Regions from separate parts of the Lysinibacillus sp. KU-BSD001 genome, predicted to be linked through region 1. Evidence: riboswitches for the same ligand, from Rfam matches in the RefSeq annotation. Region 1 holds a riboswitch; each other region holds the start of a gene.
What was found. Region 1 has a riboswitch for cobalamin ahead of AAGS61_RS04130 (ABC transporter substrate-binding protein). Riboswitches for the same ligand answer to the same signal wherever they lie in the genome.
Positions count from the first base shown of each region.

Region 2: linked by a shared signal. The riboswitch ahead of cobJ (precorrin-3B C(17)-methyltransferase) and the one ahead of AAGS61_RS04130 (ABC transporter substrate-binding protein) in region 1 are both predicted to bind cobalamin.
Region 3: linked by a shared signal. The riboswitch ahead of nikA (nickel ABC transporter substrate-binding protein) and the one ahead of AAGS61_RS04130 (ABC transporter substrate-binding protein) in region 1 are both predicted to bind cobalamin.
Region 4: linked by a shared signal. The riboswitch ahead of AAGS61_RS13275 (glutaredoxin family protein) and the one ahead of AAGS61_RS04130 (ABC transporter substrate-binding protein) in region 1 are both predicted to bind cobalamin.

Region 1 is NZ_JBDQZI010000002.1:183,418-186,589, reverse strand. Features, by position in the region: gene argS (arginine--tRNA ligase) at 1-775, shown strand, start outside; cobalamin riboswitch at 1,029-1,212, shown strand; gene AAGS61_RS04130 (ABC transporter substrate-binding protein) at 1,396-2,343, shown strand; gene AAGS61_RS04125 (FecCD family ABC transporter permease) at 2,336-3,172, shown strand, end outside.
Region 2 is NZ_JBDQZI010000008.1:136,885-140,056, reverse strand. Features, by position in the region: gene AAGS61_RS13195 (sirohydrochlorin chelatase) at 1-274, opposite strand, end outside; gene cobJ (precorrin-3B C(17)-methyltransferase) at 291-1,916, opposite strand; cobalamin riboswitch at 2,338-2,521, opposite strand; gene AAGS61_RS13185 (histidine phosphatase family protein) at 2,563-3,138, opposite strand; gene AAGS61_RS13180 (pyridoxal phosphate-dependent aminotransferase) at 3,122-3,172, opposite strand, start outside.
Region 3 is NZ_JBDQZI010000009.1:128,911-132,082, forward strand. Features, by position in the region: gene AAGS61_RS13980 (nitric oxide synthase oxygenase) at 1-445, shown strand, start outside; cobalamin riboswitch at 567-746, shown strand; gene nikA (nickel ABC transporter substrate-binding protein) at 1,160-2,758, shown strand; gene nikB (nickel ABC transporter permease) at 2,763-3,172, shown strand, end outside.
Region 4 is NZ_JBDQZI010000008.1:154,500-157,671, reverse strand. Features, by position in the region: gene nrdE (class 1b ribonucleoside-diphosphate reductase subunit alpha) at 1-1,436, opposite strand, end outside; gene nrdI (class Ib ribonucleoside-diphosphate reductase assembly flavoprotein NrdI) at 1,411-1,800, opposite strand; gene AAGS61_RS13275 (glutaredoxin family protein) at 1,797-2,021, opposite strand; cobalamin riboswitch at 2,133-2,317, opposite strand; gene AAGS61_RS13270 (CbiX/SirB N-terminal domain-containing protein) at 2,878-3,172, opposite strand, start outside.

The sequences.
Region 1 (3,172 bases):
ATTTGGTGACGACAAAGATCGTGTATTAATCAAAAACGATGGCTCTTACACATACTTAACGCCAGATATCGCCTACCACGAAGATAAATTACAACGTGGTTTCGATAAGCTCATCAATATTTGGGGCGCTGACCACCACGGTTATATTCCACGTATGAAAGCAGCAATTGAGGCGCTTGGCTATAATCGCGGCACATTAGAAGTAGATATTATCCAAATGGTACAGCTGTACAAAAACGGCGAGAAATTTAAAATGTCGAAGCGTACGGGTAATGCGGTAACGATGCGTGAATTAGTAGAAGAAGTAGGCTTAGATGCAGTTCGTTACTTCTTCGTGAAAACAGCAGGCGACTCGCATATGGATTTCGACCTTGATTTAGCGGTATCACAATCAAATGAAAATCCTGTGTACTATGCACAATATGCACATGCACGTATTGCGTCAATTTTACGCGCAGCAGGGGAGCAAGGCTATGCGGCTTCACTTGATAACCTTGGTTTACTAACAGCAGAAAAAGAAGAAGAGGTACTGAAAAAAGTAGGGGCATTCCCGCAAGTCGTGGCAGATGCAGCAAAACATCGCACACCACACCGTATTGCCAACTACATTCAAGACTTAGCGGCAACGTTCCACAGCTTCTATAATGCTGAAAAAGTAATTAACCAAGACAACAAAGAGTTAACAGAAGCACGCTTAGCGTTAATTACAGCCGTAAAAACAACATTAGCGAATGCCCTAAAACTAATCGGGGTAAGTGCACCTGAAAAGATGTAATCAATAAAAAGCGAATGCAATCTTTCATTGTTCTGTTCTGTAGCGAAAGGCATAGCCGACAGCTACAAACGCCCTAAAACTAATTGGCGTAAGCACACCTGAAAAGGTGTAATCATCGAAAGCCATCCTTTATGGGTGGCTTTTATTAATTTTTGCGACGTATTTGGGGAGTGCATAAGCAGCACTACAATAGAGTTTTCAGAAAATTATTCTTTTCAAAACGAAGATTTCAGCTATAATAGAAATGTTAGACAATTTGATAAGTAGTAAAGGTTCTTTGCCACGTGCAAAGATAATAGGGAAGTCGGTGTAAATCCGACGCGGTCCCGCCACTGTAACTGCTAGCTTGCTTATAAAAAACCACTGATTCATTCGGGAAGGGATAAGCCAGCGTTTGATGCATAAGCCAGGAGACCTGCCTTTATGAACACCAAGATAACCTACGAGGATAGGAAGGTGGCTTTTGAGTATAGATGTTATACGTAATGTTAGCCTTTTCCAAAGTCTCTCGTACTAGAGAGACTTTTTTTATTTACAAATTTATCTATTTTTACAAACGTGCCACCATCTTAGGTTTATTGGATAAAAGGGATATTTTCGCATAATAGGAGGAACAACAAATGAAGAAGTTTTGGCAGTTAGCCGCATCAGCAACACTTGCATTAAGTATGCTTGTAGCATGTGGAACAGAAAAGGAAACACAACAAAAGGAAGGTGCTGTCGTTGTAGAGGAAAATAATGAGACAGTCTTTCCAGTAACAGCTGTAGATGCACTAGGCAATGAAATTACATTAGAAGAAGCACCAGACCGTATCGTGTCGTTAACACCATCCAATACAGAGATTTTATTTGGTCTTGGCCTAGATGAAGAAATCGTCGGTGTGAATGACAATGACAACTATCCTGAACAAGTAGCGGATAAAACGCGTGTAGGTGGTATTGAATATAATGTCGAAACAATTGTTTCATTACAGCCGGATATTGTCTTTGCACATGAATCAAGCATGTTTTCAAGTGAAGGTGCGATTGCACAATTAGAGGCATCAGGTATTACTGTATTCGTTGTTGACAATGCAGAAACCTTTGAAGAAACATATGACACGATTGAAGTAGTAGGTACATTAACAGGAAAAGAGGATGAGGCGGAAGAAGTCATCTCATCTATTAAAACAAAACTATCAGATATTGAAGCGAAATTAGAAGGAGTTGAACCAAAAACAGCCTTTATGGTTGTTGGAGGAGCACCTAATATTTATGTGGTTGGGCAAAATACATTTATGAATGAAATGCTGAAGTTCATTCATGTTGAAAATGCCGTAAAAGAAGAGGGATGGCCGATGTATAGCCCTGAGCAATTCCTTGCAGCAAATCCAGATTCCATCATTTTCACTTATGAGGGGGATGATGTAACAATTAAAAACAACCCAGCCTTTGCGAACATGACAGCTGTAAAAAATAATGCATTAACAGTTGTAGATGGCAATACAACAAGTCGTCAAGGTCCACGTATTGCAGATGGTGTTGAATCAATCGCAAAAGCAATTTATCCAGAGGTCTTTAATGACTAAAAAATATATAGCGGCCTATATACTTTCTATCGCTATTTTACTAGTGAGTATATGGTGTGGGATATCGATTGGTTCCGTATCTGTTCCGCTTTCTACATTGTGGGACGGGGAAGCTAATCCAACCGCTTATAGTATTTTATGGCATATTCGAATGCCGCGCGTCATACTTGCTGCATTAGTCGGCGCCTCACTGGCAATTGCCGGTGCAGCGTTTCAAGGCTTGCTCAAAAATCCGCTTGCTGATCCATATACACTTGGGATTTCATCCGGTGCATCAGTAGGTGCTGTTTTTACATTATTCTTTAGTGTCTCGATTCCGATATTGGGTCTGTTTACATTGCCTGTTTTTAGTATGGCAGGCGCTTTAGTGACGCTTTTAATTGTTTTAGGCTTTGCACGAGTAGTAGACCGGACAATGAAAATGGAGACATTAATTTTAACAGGGATTATATTTAGTTCGTTTTTAGGCTCCTGTATTTCACTGATGATTGCACTTACTGGCGAAGAGCTTCGTTCGATTATGGGCTGGCTGTTAGGGAGTGTGTCCATGCGCGGCTGGCCATATGTCAAAATGATTTTACCGTTTGTCATTATAGGCACCATTATTCTTTGGTTTAATCGTCGCGAGTTAAATGCAATGATTTATGGCGAAGAACGCGCAAAATATTTAGGGGTCGATGTCAAACGAAGTAAGTATATTATTTTGATTGGTGGCTCGATGTTAACGGGTGCCGCTGTAGCGGTATCCGGCACGATTGGTTTCGTCGGACTAGTTGTCCCGCATATGGTGCGGATGATTTTAGGGGCAGACCATCGTCATTTGCTTCTG
Region 2 (3,172 bases), on a different contig from region 1:
ACTTTTCGATCGCATCTTGAATTTCTGCCGGGATATGTAGTTTAGAATGACCCGCATGCAATAAAATGATGGGTACTACATATACTTCTTTCGCACCTTTTTGAATACATGCTTCAATTCCTTCTGGTATCGAAGGTCGTGACAACTCCAAGAAACACGTCTCCACTAAAAATTGATCCTCTAAGTCTGGGCGTATTTTATCTACAAAGCGCTGGATTTCCTCATTTCCTGCTGCTAATCGACTTCCATGCCCTACAAATAAAATGGATTTCATTTCAGTCTCCCTTTCGTTAATCACCACATGGAGCTGGCTCTACTTCGATTTTGCAGCTCATATCGTGATATGTATAATGCAATATTTTTTTCACACGTTTAAAGTACTTGAACAAGCGCTCGTTCGGATGAGCATGCTGCTTATATTCTTCAATGATTTTCGTTAATAGCGGTACTAGTTCCTCCGGTTCAAGCCCCTCTGCAACAGGCTGTGCTGCATGAGCTGTTCGTCCAACCGGCTTTGCCCCAATAAATAAATCAAATTTCTTCTTGCGATACACAATGCCGATATCATCAAAAACAGCGCGGTAGCAAGCCATTCCGCAACCATTAAAGCCGACATGCAATTCCTTCGGTAGCTTCATCCCACCAAGCGTTTGGGCAATTTCCTCTGCATATGGAATGGACTCTGCTTTTTCGCCATAGCAAAAATCACATGCCTTTATATTGAGCACATCGCCAATCGGTAAAACAAGTAAACCGACCTCACGTAAACGTGCAACGAGCTCATCTGGCTGCTCAGTTGGCACTTTTACTAGCATACGATGCTCCGGCGTATATTCAAGCGTCCCTTGTTCACCAACAATTTCGGCTAACAGCATCATTTGTTGGGGGGTAAGCATTTTATTCGCTACGCCCGGACTAACCGCAAATTCAAAAATCGACTCTACTTTTTGTTGCACTAATACAGATGGTTCACCACCGACAAGCTTTAATGCCATCTGCGCCATTTCCAATGCACTTTTTTTTGGCTTTTCTGGAGCAGGCACCGTTATTTTTTCAAAACCCGTTTGGGCTTCACCTGTTTGCTGATCCAGTGCCCACGGTTCATTTTCTTTTCGTAAACGCTGGTGCGGTTTTAACGGTTGTACATCCTCGCCTAATGTATATTTGCGCTGGTAACCACGTGGCGTAATTATTTTATTATCGTAGAAGAATGTCGATGAATTGCCCACTACTACTGTTGTGAGCATGCCGATATCATGCTCTAGCATTTCAGCAAGTGTTGTTAGCACAATATTCTGACTTTCACGGTAAGCACTTTTCACTAAACCTACTGGTGTTGCAGGTGAACGATATTTTAATAGAATCCGTTGTGCCTCGACAATTTGCCTTGTACGACGTCCACTTTTCGGATTGTAAAAGGCAACGACAAAATCAGCCATCGCTGCTGCTTCAATACGTTTTTCAATGACTGTCCATGGTGTTAAGTGGTCACTTAAGCTAATCGTACAGGCATCGTGCATCACTGGGGCACCAAGCAAGCTCGCACACGAGTTAATCGCTGAAATGCCTGGGACCACTTCTACTGCTATGCCGTCTTTTTCTGTCCAGCCAAGCTCGATTAGTACCTCATATACAAGTCCAGCCATGCCGTATACACCAGCATCTCCGCTTGAAATAACGGATACAATATGACCTGCCTCTGCTTGTCGTACCGCCTCCTGTGCACGTGAAACCTCTTCTGTCATCCCTGTACTTACGATGGATTTCGCCGTTACTAAATGCTCGATCAGTTCTACATATGTTTTATAGCCAATAATATAATCACTCTGTTTTAATGCATCAACTGCACGTTTTGTAATATGTTCATAATCGCCAGGACCAAAGCCAACGACGAATATTTTCCCTTTCTTCAACATGTCCCCTCCAATAAAAAAGCCTATCTCACCTATGCTTCTCTCAGCGAAAAGTAAGTTTTGCATCATAAAGCAGGTAGCCCCGTTTGACAGAGGAATACTTTATGATGCTGCTTTTATCTAATTTTAATCGTCTTTCTTATGCAGATATCCATAAAGCTGATTCTGCCCTATCTGCTAAAAAAGGTGGTGTATGAGAACACCACGCTTTTTACTGGCTCGTCGACGTATCGGCATTATGCGATGAGCCGCTTCTTTCAAACGGTGGAAGATACAATAAAAATACGTCTAGCTAGGCATTGTCCACATGTCATAAGTGTGACGCAATTTTTATTCAAAATAAAAAAGCTACCTCACGATGAGGTAGCTTGAAATGGAAACGTCAAAAAAGAACCCGCCTCCATTTCCTATCCCCCGAAGAAATGTACAGTCGTCTAGGTAGGCAGGTCTCCTGGCTTCGCTTCATCCTTTGACGTTCCTTCCCATACTCAAAAGTACAGTGGATTTTTCGTCATCGTCAGCGTTTACAGTTGCGGGGACAGCGACGGATTTACACCGTTCTTCCCTTTTAAACTACATATAGTAGTACCTTCGCTAGAACTAATACAATATATTGTTTTATCTTAACAGATTTTAGTATAGCATGTCTTTAAATTTTCTGTAAAGTTATTTTTTCCAAATACCACTCTTCCTCATCTAAATACAAAGAAATAAAGTCCCCACCTGAAAGCATTCCCTTTTGCCATAATGTCGCCAGTGAACGCTTCTCGATTGCCCATTGTAAACAGGCAATGGCTACACCGTGCGAAACAACCGCAATCTGTTGCTGTGGGATTTCTTTGATGCTTTGTAAAAAGGCGAGTAACCGATTTGCCACTTGCTCAAACGATTCTTGTGAGTCTGCGATAAATTTTTCAGGTGCTTCGCTGTAGTATTGATAATTTACTTGTTGCTGAAGATGTACAATTGGCTGCCCTTGCCAATCACCTAAATAAATTTCACGAAGGCGTGCGTCTGTATGAATTTCCATGTTCGGAAACATCCATGTAGCAGTAGAAATAGCACGTTGTAAGTCACTTGCATAGACGATATCCGGTTGCCAGTCCACATCTTGCACTTGTTGTTTGCCATATTCCGTTAAAGGTGAATCAAGCCAGCCTTGTAACACCCCTTGCTTGTTCCACTCTGTTTCACCATGGCGATAAATTCTAATTGTTTTGCACATAGTCAGTAAATACTCGCATAAACGATGTCATTTT
Region 3 (3,172 bases), on a different contig from region 1:
GCCGATTATTTCGAGTATGCGTTTTAATTGTGGTGGCATTGATTTTGAGGCCGCGCCGTTTAATGGTTGGTATATGGGTACAGAGATTGGCGCACGCAATTTGGCAGATACGAATCGTTATAATTGTTTGCCAAAGGTAGCAGATGTAATAGGGCTGAAGCGTGAGACAAATAGTTCATTATGGAAGGACCGCGCTTTAGTAGAATTGAACATTGCGGTACTGCATTCCTTTAAGGAGGCAGGTGTCAGCATTGTCGACCATCATACAGCAGCACAGCAATTTAAGCTGTTTCAAGAACAGGAAGGAAAATCCAATCGTGATGTCACTGGCAACTGGACGTGGTTAATCCCACCTATATCACCGGCTACGACACATATTTTCCATCAGCCGATTCCTAATATTATTCATAAACCAAATTATTTTTATCAAAAAAATCCATATTAGCGAACTATTCATAGCCCAATTTGTCTGGGCTATTTTGTTTTATTTTTATACTTTTGTTTGAAATTTCAAACAAAATAAACTAGAAATTTCCCCCTGTTCTTGTTAAACTGTTCCATAACGATAAAACTGAATGATTTTTGGTGCTAATGCAAATTAGCTTAAAAGGGAAGTACGGTGAAAGTCCGTCGCTGTCCCGCAACTGTAATTCGGAGCAAATCACATAGAAGCCACTGTTTATAACGGGAAGGTGTGAGGAGCATTGATGATAAGCCAGGAAACCTGCCAAAAATTAAGCCCGATTCAACCTACGAGGATAGGTGCGAAGTAAAGCAAATGTTCAATTTGCTTATTTACTTATGCACCCATGCACTTTCTCTTAGGAAGTGTATTTTTTTATGCGCTTTTTTGTTAATGAAAAAGAAGATTGTTATTTTAAATGAAAAGTGTATAATTTAATTGATAATAGTAATCATTACTGTTTTAGTGGATTCATAATTTAAGCAAGGAGGGGATAAAGGTAAATCGCTGAGAAAGTATGTAGTGATTTTAGCAATTGATAAGGAATAGTATTTATGAAAAATGATATTATTTCTCACTTCATTTTCAGTCAAGAAATGACAAGGATACATAAACACGATGTTTACTATACGGTGAAATGACTTATCAATCAGGATGATAATAAGAATCATTTTCTAGAAAATAGGAGGAATAACAGTGAAGCGTATTTATATTTTATTTATATCAGTGATGATATTGATGCTGTTAACAGCATGTGGTAATGATGAGCAAACAACAGCTACATCTGCAAAGGAATCGAGTAATACACTAGTGATGTCTTGGCCAAAGGATATTGGGGAAGTGAATCCACATTTATACTCGCCAAATGAAATGTTTGCCCAAGCAATGTTGTATGATCCGTTAGTGGTGTATGAAAACGATGGTACGATTTCACCAGGATTAGCGGAATCATGGGACATGTCACCAGATGGGAAGATCTATACATTCAAGCTACGTGAAGGTGTGCAATATTCCGATGGTTCATTGCTCACAGGTGAAAATGTAAAACGTAATTTTGATACCGTTATCGCAAATAGTGCAGCACATAGCTGGTTAGAGGTAGTGACTGTTATTGACCAAGTAGAAGTAGTGGATAACACAACGGTAAAAATTCATTTGAAAGAGGCGTATTATCCATTCCTACAAGAGTTATCACTTATTCGTCCGCTTCGTATGCTAGGGGACGCGGGATTCCCGAAAAGTGGTAGTACGGCAGATGGGATTGAAAAAGCAATCGGTACAGGTCCATGGATTTTAACTGCGTATGAGCAAGATCGTTATGCAGAATTTACACGTAATGAAAACTATTGGGGCAAAAAGCCGTCGATTGAAAAAGTAGTAGTAAAAGTGATTGCCGATTCGCAAGCACGTATGATGGCCTTAGAAAAAGGGGATATCGATTTAATTTTTGGTAGTGGGCAGCTTGTACCAGCTGAATTTGCAACATTACAGCAAAATAATCAGTACGTCACAAAAGTGTCAGAGCCTTTATCGACACGTATTTTATCTTTCAATACAACATACGGCGTGACACAAGACAAGGCCGTGCGTATTGCATTACAGCATGCAATTGATCGACAAACGATTGTGGAGCACGTATTAAACGGTTTAGAGCAAGAAGCACGTTCATTATTTGCACCAGGCTTCCCTTATAGTGATATTGAAGTAGAATCATATGCTTATGACGTACAAAAAGCGGCTGCTATTTTGGATGAAGCAGGCTGGGTAATGGATGAAAAGACAGGTATACGAGTCAAGAATGGTGAAACGCTGACACTGACCGTTCCTTATAACAGCAGTGAGCAAGTGCATAAGGCCATCTTTGAATATTTGCAAGGTATATGGAAAGAGATTGGTGTGGAAGTCAATTTAATGGGGGAAGAAAGTCAAACAGTCTATATGCGTTCAAAAGAAGGCGAATATAATCTCATGTTCAATGATACATGGGGAGCGCCTTATGATCCGCATATGTACCTGCGTACAATGACAGGTGAAAAACAAATCGGTTTTTATGCGAAAGCGGGTATCGAGTCAAATGAAAAGTTAACAGATGATATTACACGTGTGATTCGTTCAACCGATGAAGCACAGCGTCACGCGCTGTACGAAAGTATTATTCAAACGATTCAAAGTGAAGCGATTTTCATGCCCATTTCATATCGTCAAAATTATTTAGTGGCGAACGATGTATTCGAAACGATTACATTCTCCCCACAACAATACGAAGTACCAATCAATTTGTATGAAATGAAGTGATGAGATGGGGCAATTTTTAACGAAACGTCTACTGAGCATGGTGCTAGCGCTATGGGGGATCACAATCATTGCCTTCTTCTTAGTACGTGTGATGCCCGTTGATCCAATAGAGGCATATTTTCAAGCTAATCAATTGCCTGTAACCGAAGAGGCGATGGAACAAGTACGTGAGGAACATGGGCTAAATCAGCCTATGTTCACGCAGTACGTACAATGGCTATCAGGTGCTATTCAGTTTAATTTTGGGACATCCTTTATGACGAATAATGCGGTAAGTGAAGAACTATTTAGCCGTTTTAGTGTGACGATGCAGCTAGCGGTTGTTGCCTTTCTTTTTATTTTGTTGCTATGTGTACCAATTGGAATCATCAGTGCTGTCAAGCGCGATTCTTGGTTTGACCGCATGACGCGCTT
Region 4 (3,172 bases), on a different contig from region 1:
TCTGAGCCATAACGAATCCCTTCCGTCGCGAGATGACCGTGTAAATTCATGACACCTAATCCAATCGAATGCATACGTTCATTTGCCTTTGCGACAGATGGTACGTTTTTAATGTAGGTCATTTTCGATACATTCGTCAGTAAACGTACCGCTGTATCTACGAGCACATCAAAATCTTTTACTTTCGTCGCTTTGTAAATATCAATCGAGCCTAAATTACACGACACATCCATGCCGTATTCATTTGGCTGATCTTGATCGGTAATTACACTCGTTTCCTGAAATTGCAAAATTTCTGTACACAAATTAGACATTTTGACACGCCCGATGTTTTTTAACGGATGGGCATTGTTCACATTATCATCAAAGATTTCAAACGGATAGCCCGATTCAAACTGCGCTTTTTTCACTTCTGTATAAAGCTTTCTCGCATTTAGTCTCTTCAATTTACGAATATTCGGATTATCGAGTAGCTCATAATACATCTCTGAAATTGACATTTCAGACATCCGTTTGCCATATTCCTTATAAATATCGTAACTACTGAATAGAACAATATCTTTGTCTCTTCGCATTAACTCAAAGAAAATGCTTGGAATAATAATGCCTGTTGATAATGTCGCAAGCCGAATTTTATCATCGGCATTTGGCTTTTTGGATGAAATAAAGCTTTCGATATCGCCATGGAAAATATTTAAATACACAACACCTGATCCGTTACGTTGTCCGAGTTGATTGGAGTAGCTAAACGAATTTTCAAGTAACTTCGCCACAGGCATCACACCACTTGCTCGGTTCAGTATGCCTTTAATCGGATCACCGAGTGGGCGTAAATCTGTCAAGTTCACACCAACACCACCACCAAGGCGGGAAAGCTCTAAACAGTAGCCAATATTTTCGGCAATGGAGTTCATCGTATCGTCCATTGTTAGCTTAAAGCAGCTTACTAACTCACCGCGTGCTTTTTTCCCACTATTAAGCGCTGTCGGGGTAGCTGGTTGGTATGCTTCCATTATCGCTTCTACCGCGCGCTCTGCTAACTGCTCATCACCTTGTGCTAAATATAGTGCAATAATAACGATTCGGTCCTCATACTTTTCTAAAATCTCGTTGCCATCGCGACTTTTCATCGCATAGCTTTCATAAAATTTACTGGCACTCATGAAAGACGGGAAGCGAAAATGATACGCATACGCCTTTTTGTATAACCGCTTAATAAAGTCAAATGAGTACATGTCTAAAAATGCTGGCTCATAATAGCCTTCATCCACTAAATAGCGAAGCTTTTCCTCTAAATCAATGAAATAACGCATGCGTACATTGACATCTTCTAAAAAATAGCGTCTCGTTGCCTCTAAGTCCTTCACTAAATCAAGCTCGCCTGTTGCACGATAACGATTAAGCACCTCATTATTTAATTTCAAATACTGCTTCATGCTGTCCCTCCTGTATATGCTCATAGTAAAATGCTTGAATTGCCGCATAATCCTTCGCTGTGCCACGCAAATCTAATTTACATACAAGTGGAATGTTATACAGCGCGGCTAATTTATCGCCTGCTTGTCCAAACACTTGATGACCAAAATTGCTATTCCCACTAACAATGATCCCTCTACAAAGCTTGTAATGTTGTTTCATAAACTGTTCTACTCGTACTGGAATATCGCCTAAACCATCTGTATATGTAAATAATAAAAAGGGTGTTGTCAGTTGTTGTACTTCATTCATTTCAATGTTTGGGAGTTGTAAAGTTTGTGTCACATAGCGTACGTTTCCAGTGCGACTTGCATATACAATCATGCTTGCATCGCTTCAATTTTCGAGAGGATGTTTGGAATATCCCCAATCAGTTCACCATTCACTTCTAAAATTGGTACAGAAGAGAAGCCTGCCTGCTGTATTTTCTCCATAGCCGCTGTGTCATGATCAATATTAATCCAATCTGCTGATAAGCCTGCCTGTTGTAGTTCTGATTTCACCCATAAACATTTTGGGCAAATTGTTTTTGTATATAGTTTCATACTATTCTTCCTTTCTCATATAAAAATAAAAAAAGCTACCTAACAATGAGGTAGCTTGAAATGGAAACGTCAAAAAAGAGTCCGCCTCCATTTCCTATCCCCCGAAGAAATGTACAGTCGTCTAGGTAGGCAGGTCTCCTGGCTTTGCTTCATCCTTTGACGCTCCTTCCCATACAAAAATGTACAGTGGATTGTTTCGTCATCGTCAGCATTTACAGTTGCGGGGACAGCGACGGATTTACACCGTTCTTCCCTTTTAAACTACATATAGTAGTACCCTCACTAGAACTAACACAATATATTGTTTTATTTCAACAGAACTTAGTATAGCATGTCTTGAAATGTTCTGCAAAGCTATTTTTGAAATTGCTTACAAAGTTTGATTCCATTCGGTTATTTTTAGCTCATAAGTAGCGTAAAATCATGCTATTTCTTTATACATCGGACGACAAAATTGGACATCCCTTTACTCCTTAATAACAAGCGTGTCGATTTACCTTTTATTGTTAATTAAATCGTGTGAAACGTTGATTTCCGCTCCATTCGGCTACAATCAACTAGCAAGTCATTTTTGATTACATTTCATCTAAAAAACACGCTTCTATACAGGAAATATTTTGATAATCAACACACCTGCCTTAATAATTATCCATTAAGAAATATTGCTCCTGCGGTGGTCACATCAAAATGCATTTTCAGACGGAACCATTCATTCTGAAACTCCATACACGACTTTACTCCATTGGATAGTGAACACCTTCGCAAAATTTGTCAGAAGATGGTTTAGCGCACACGAAAGGAGGCTTGTTCAATAAGTGAATAAGCCCCCTTTTATAAAACATCGTAAGCATGGTTTTTAATGATGATGGTGATGATGCTCATATCCATGTTCTTCTGCATATTTTCTAAAGTTCTCTAAATCTTGCATCCCTGTCGATGACCCATTCATCGCTTGCTCGGCACGTTCTACAAGCACATGTTGTAGCTTTGGATGATAGCCAAAATAATTAGCAATTTGAATGTCCACATTTGGATAGGTCACTTCGTAGTTATCACGCATTTTGTACATGCGCTTCATTAAAATACCTGTAAATAGGAAGTATGGCAGCATAATGATTTTTTTCGCCCCAAACTTCACACAGCGCTCAATG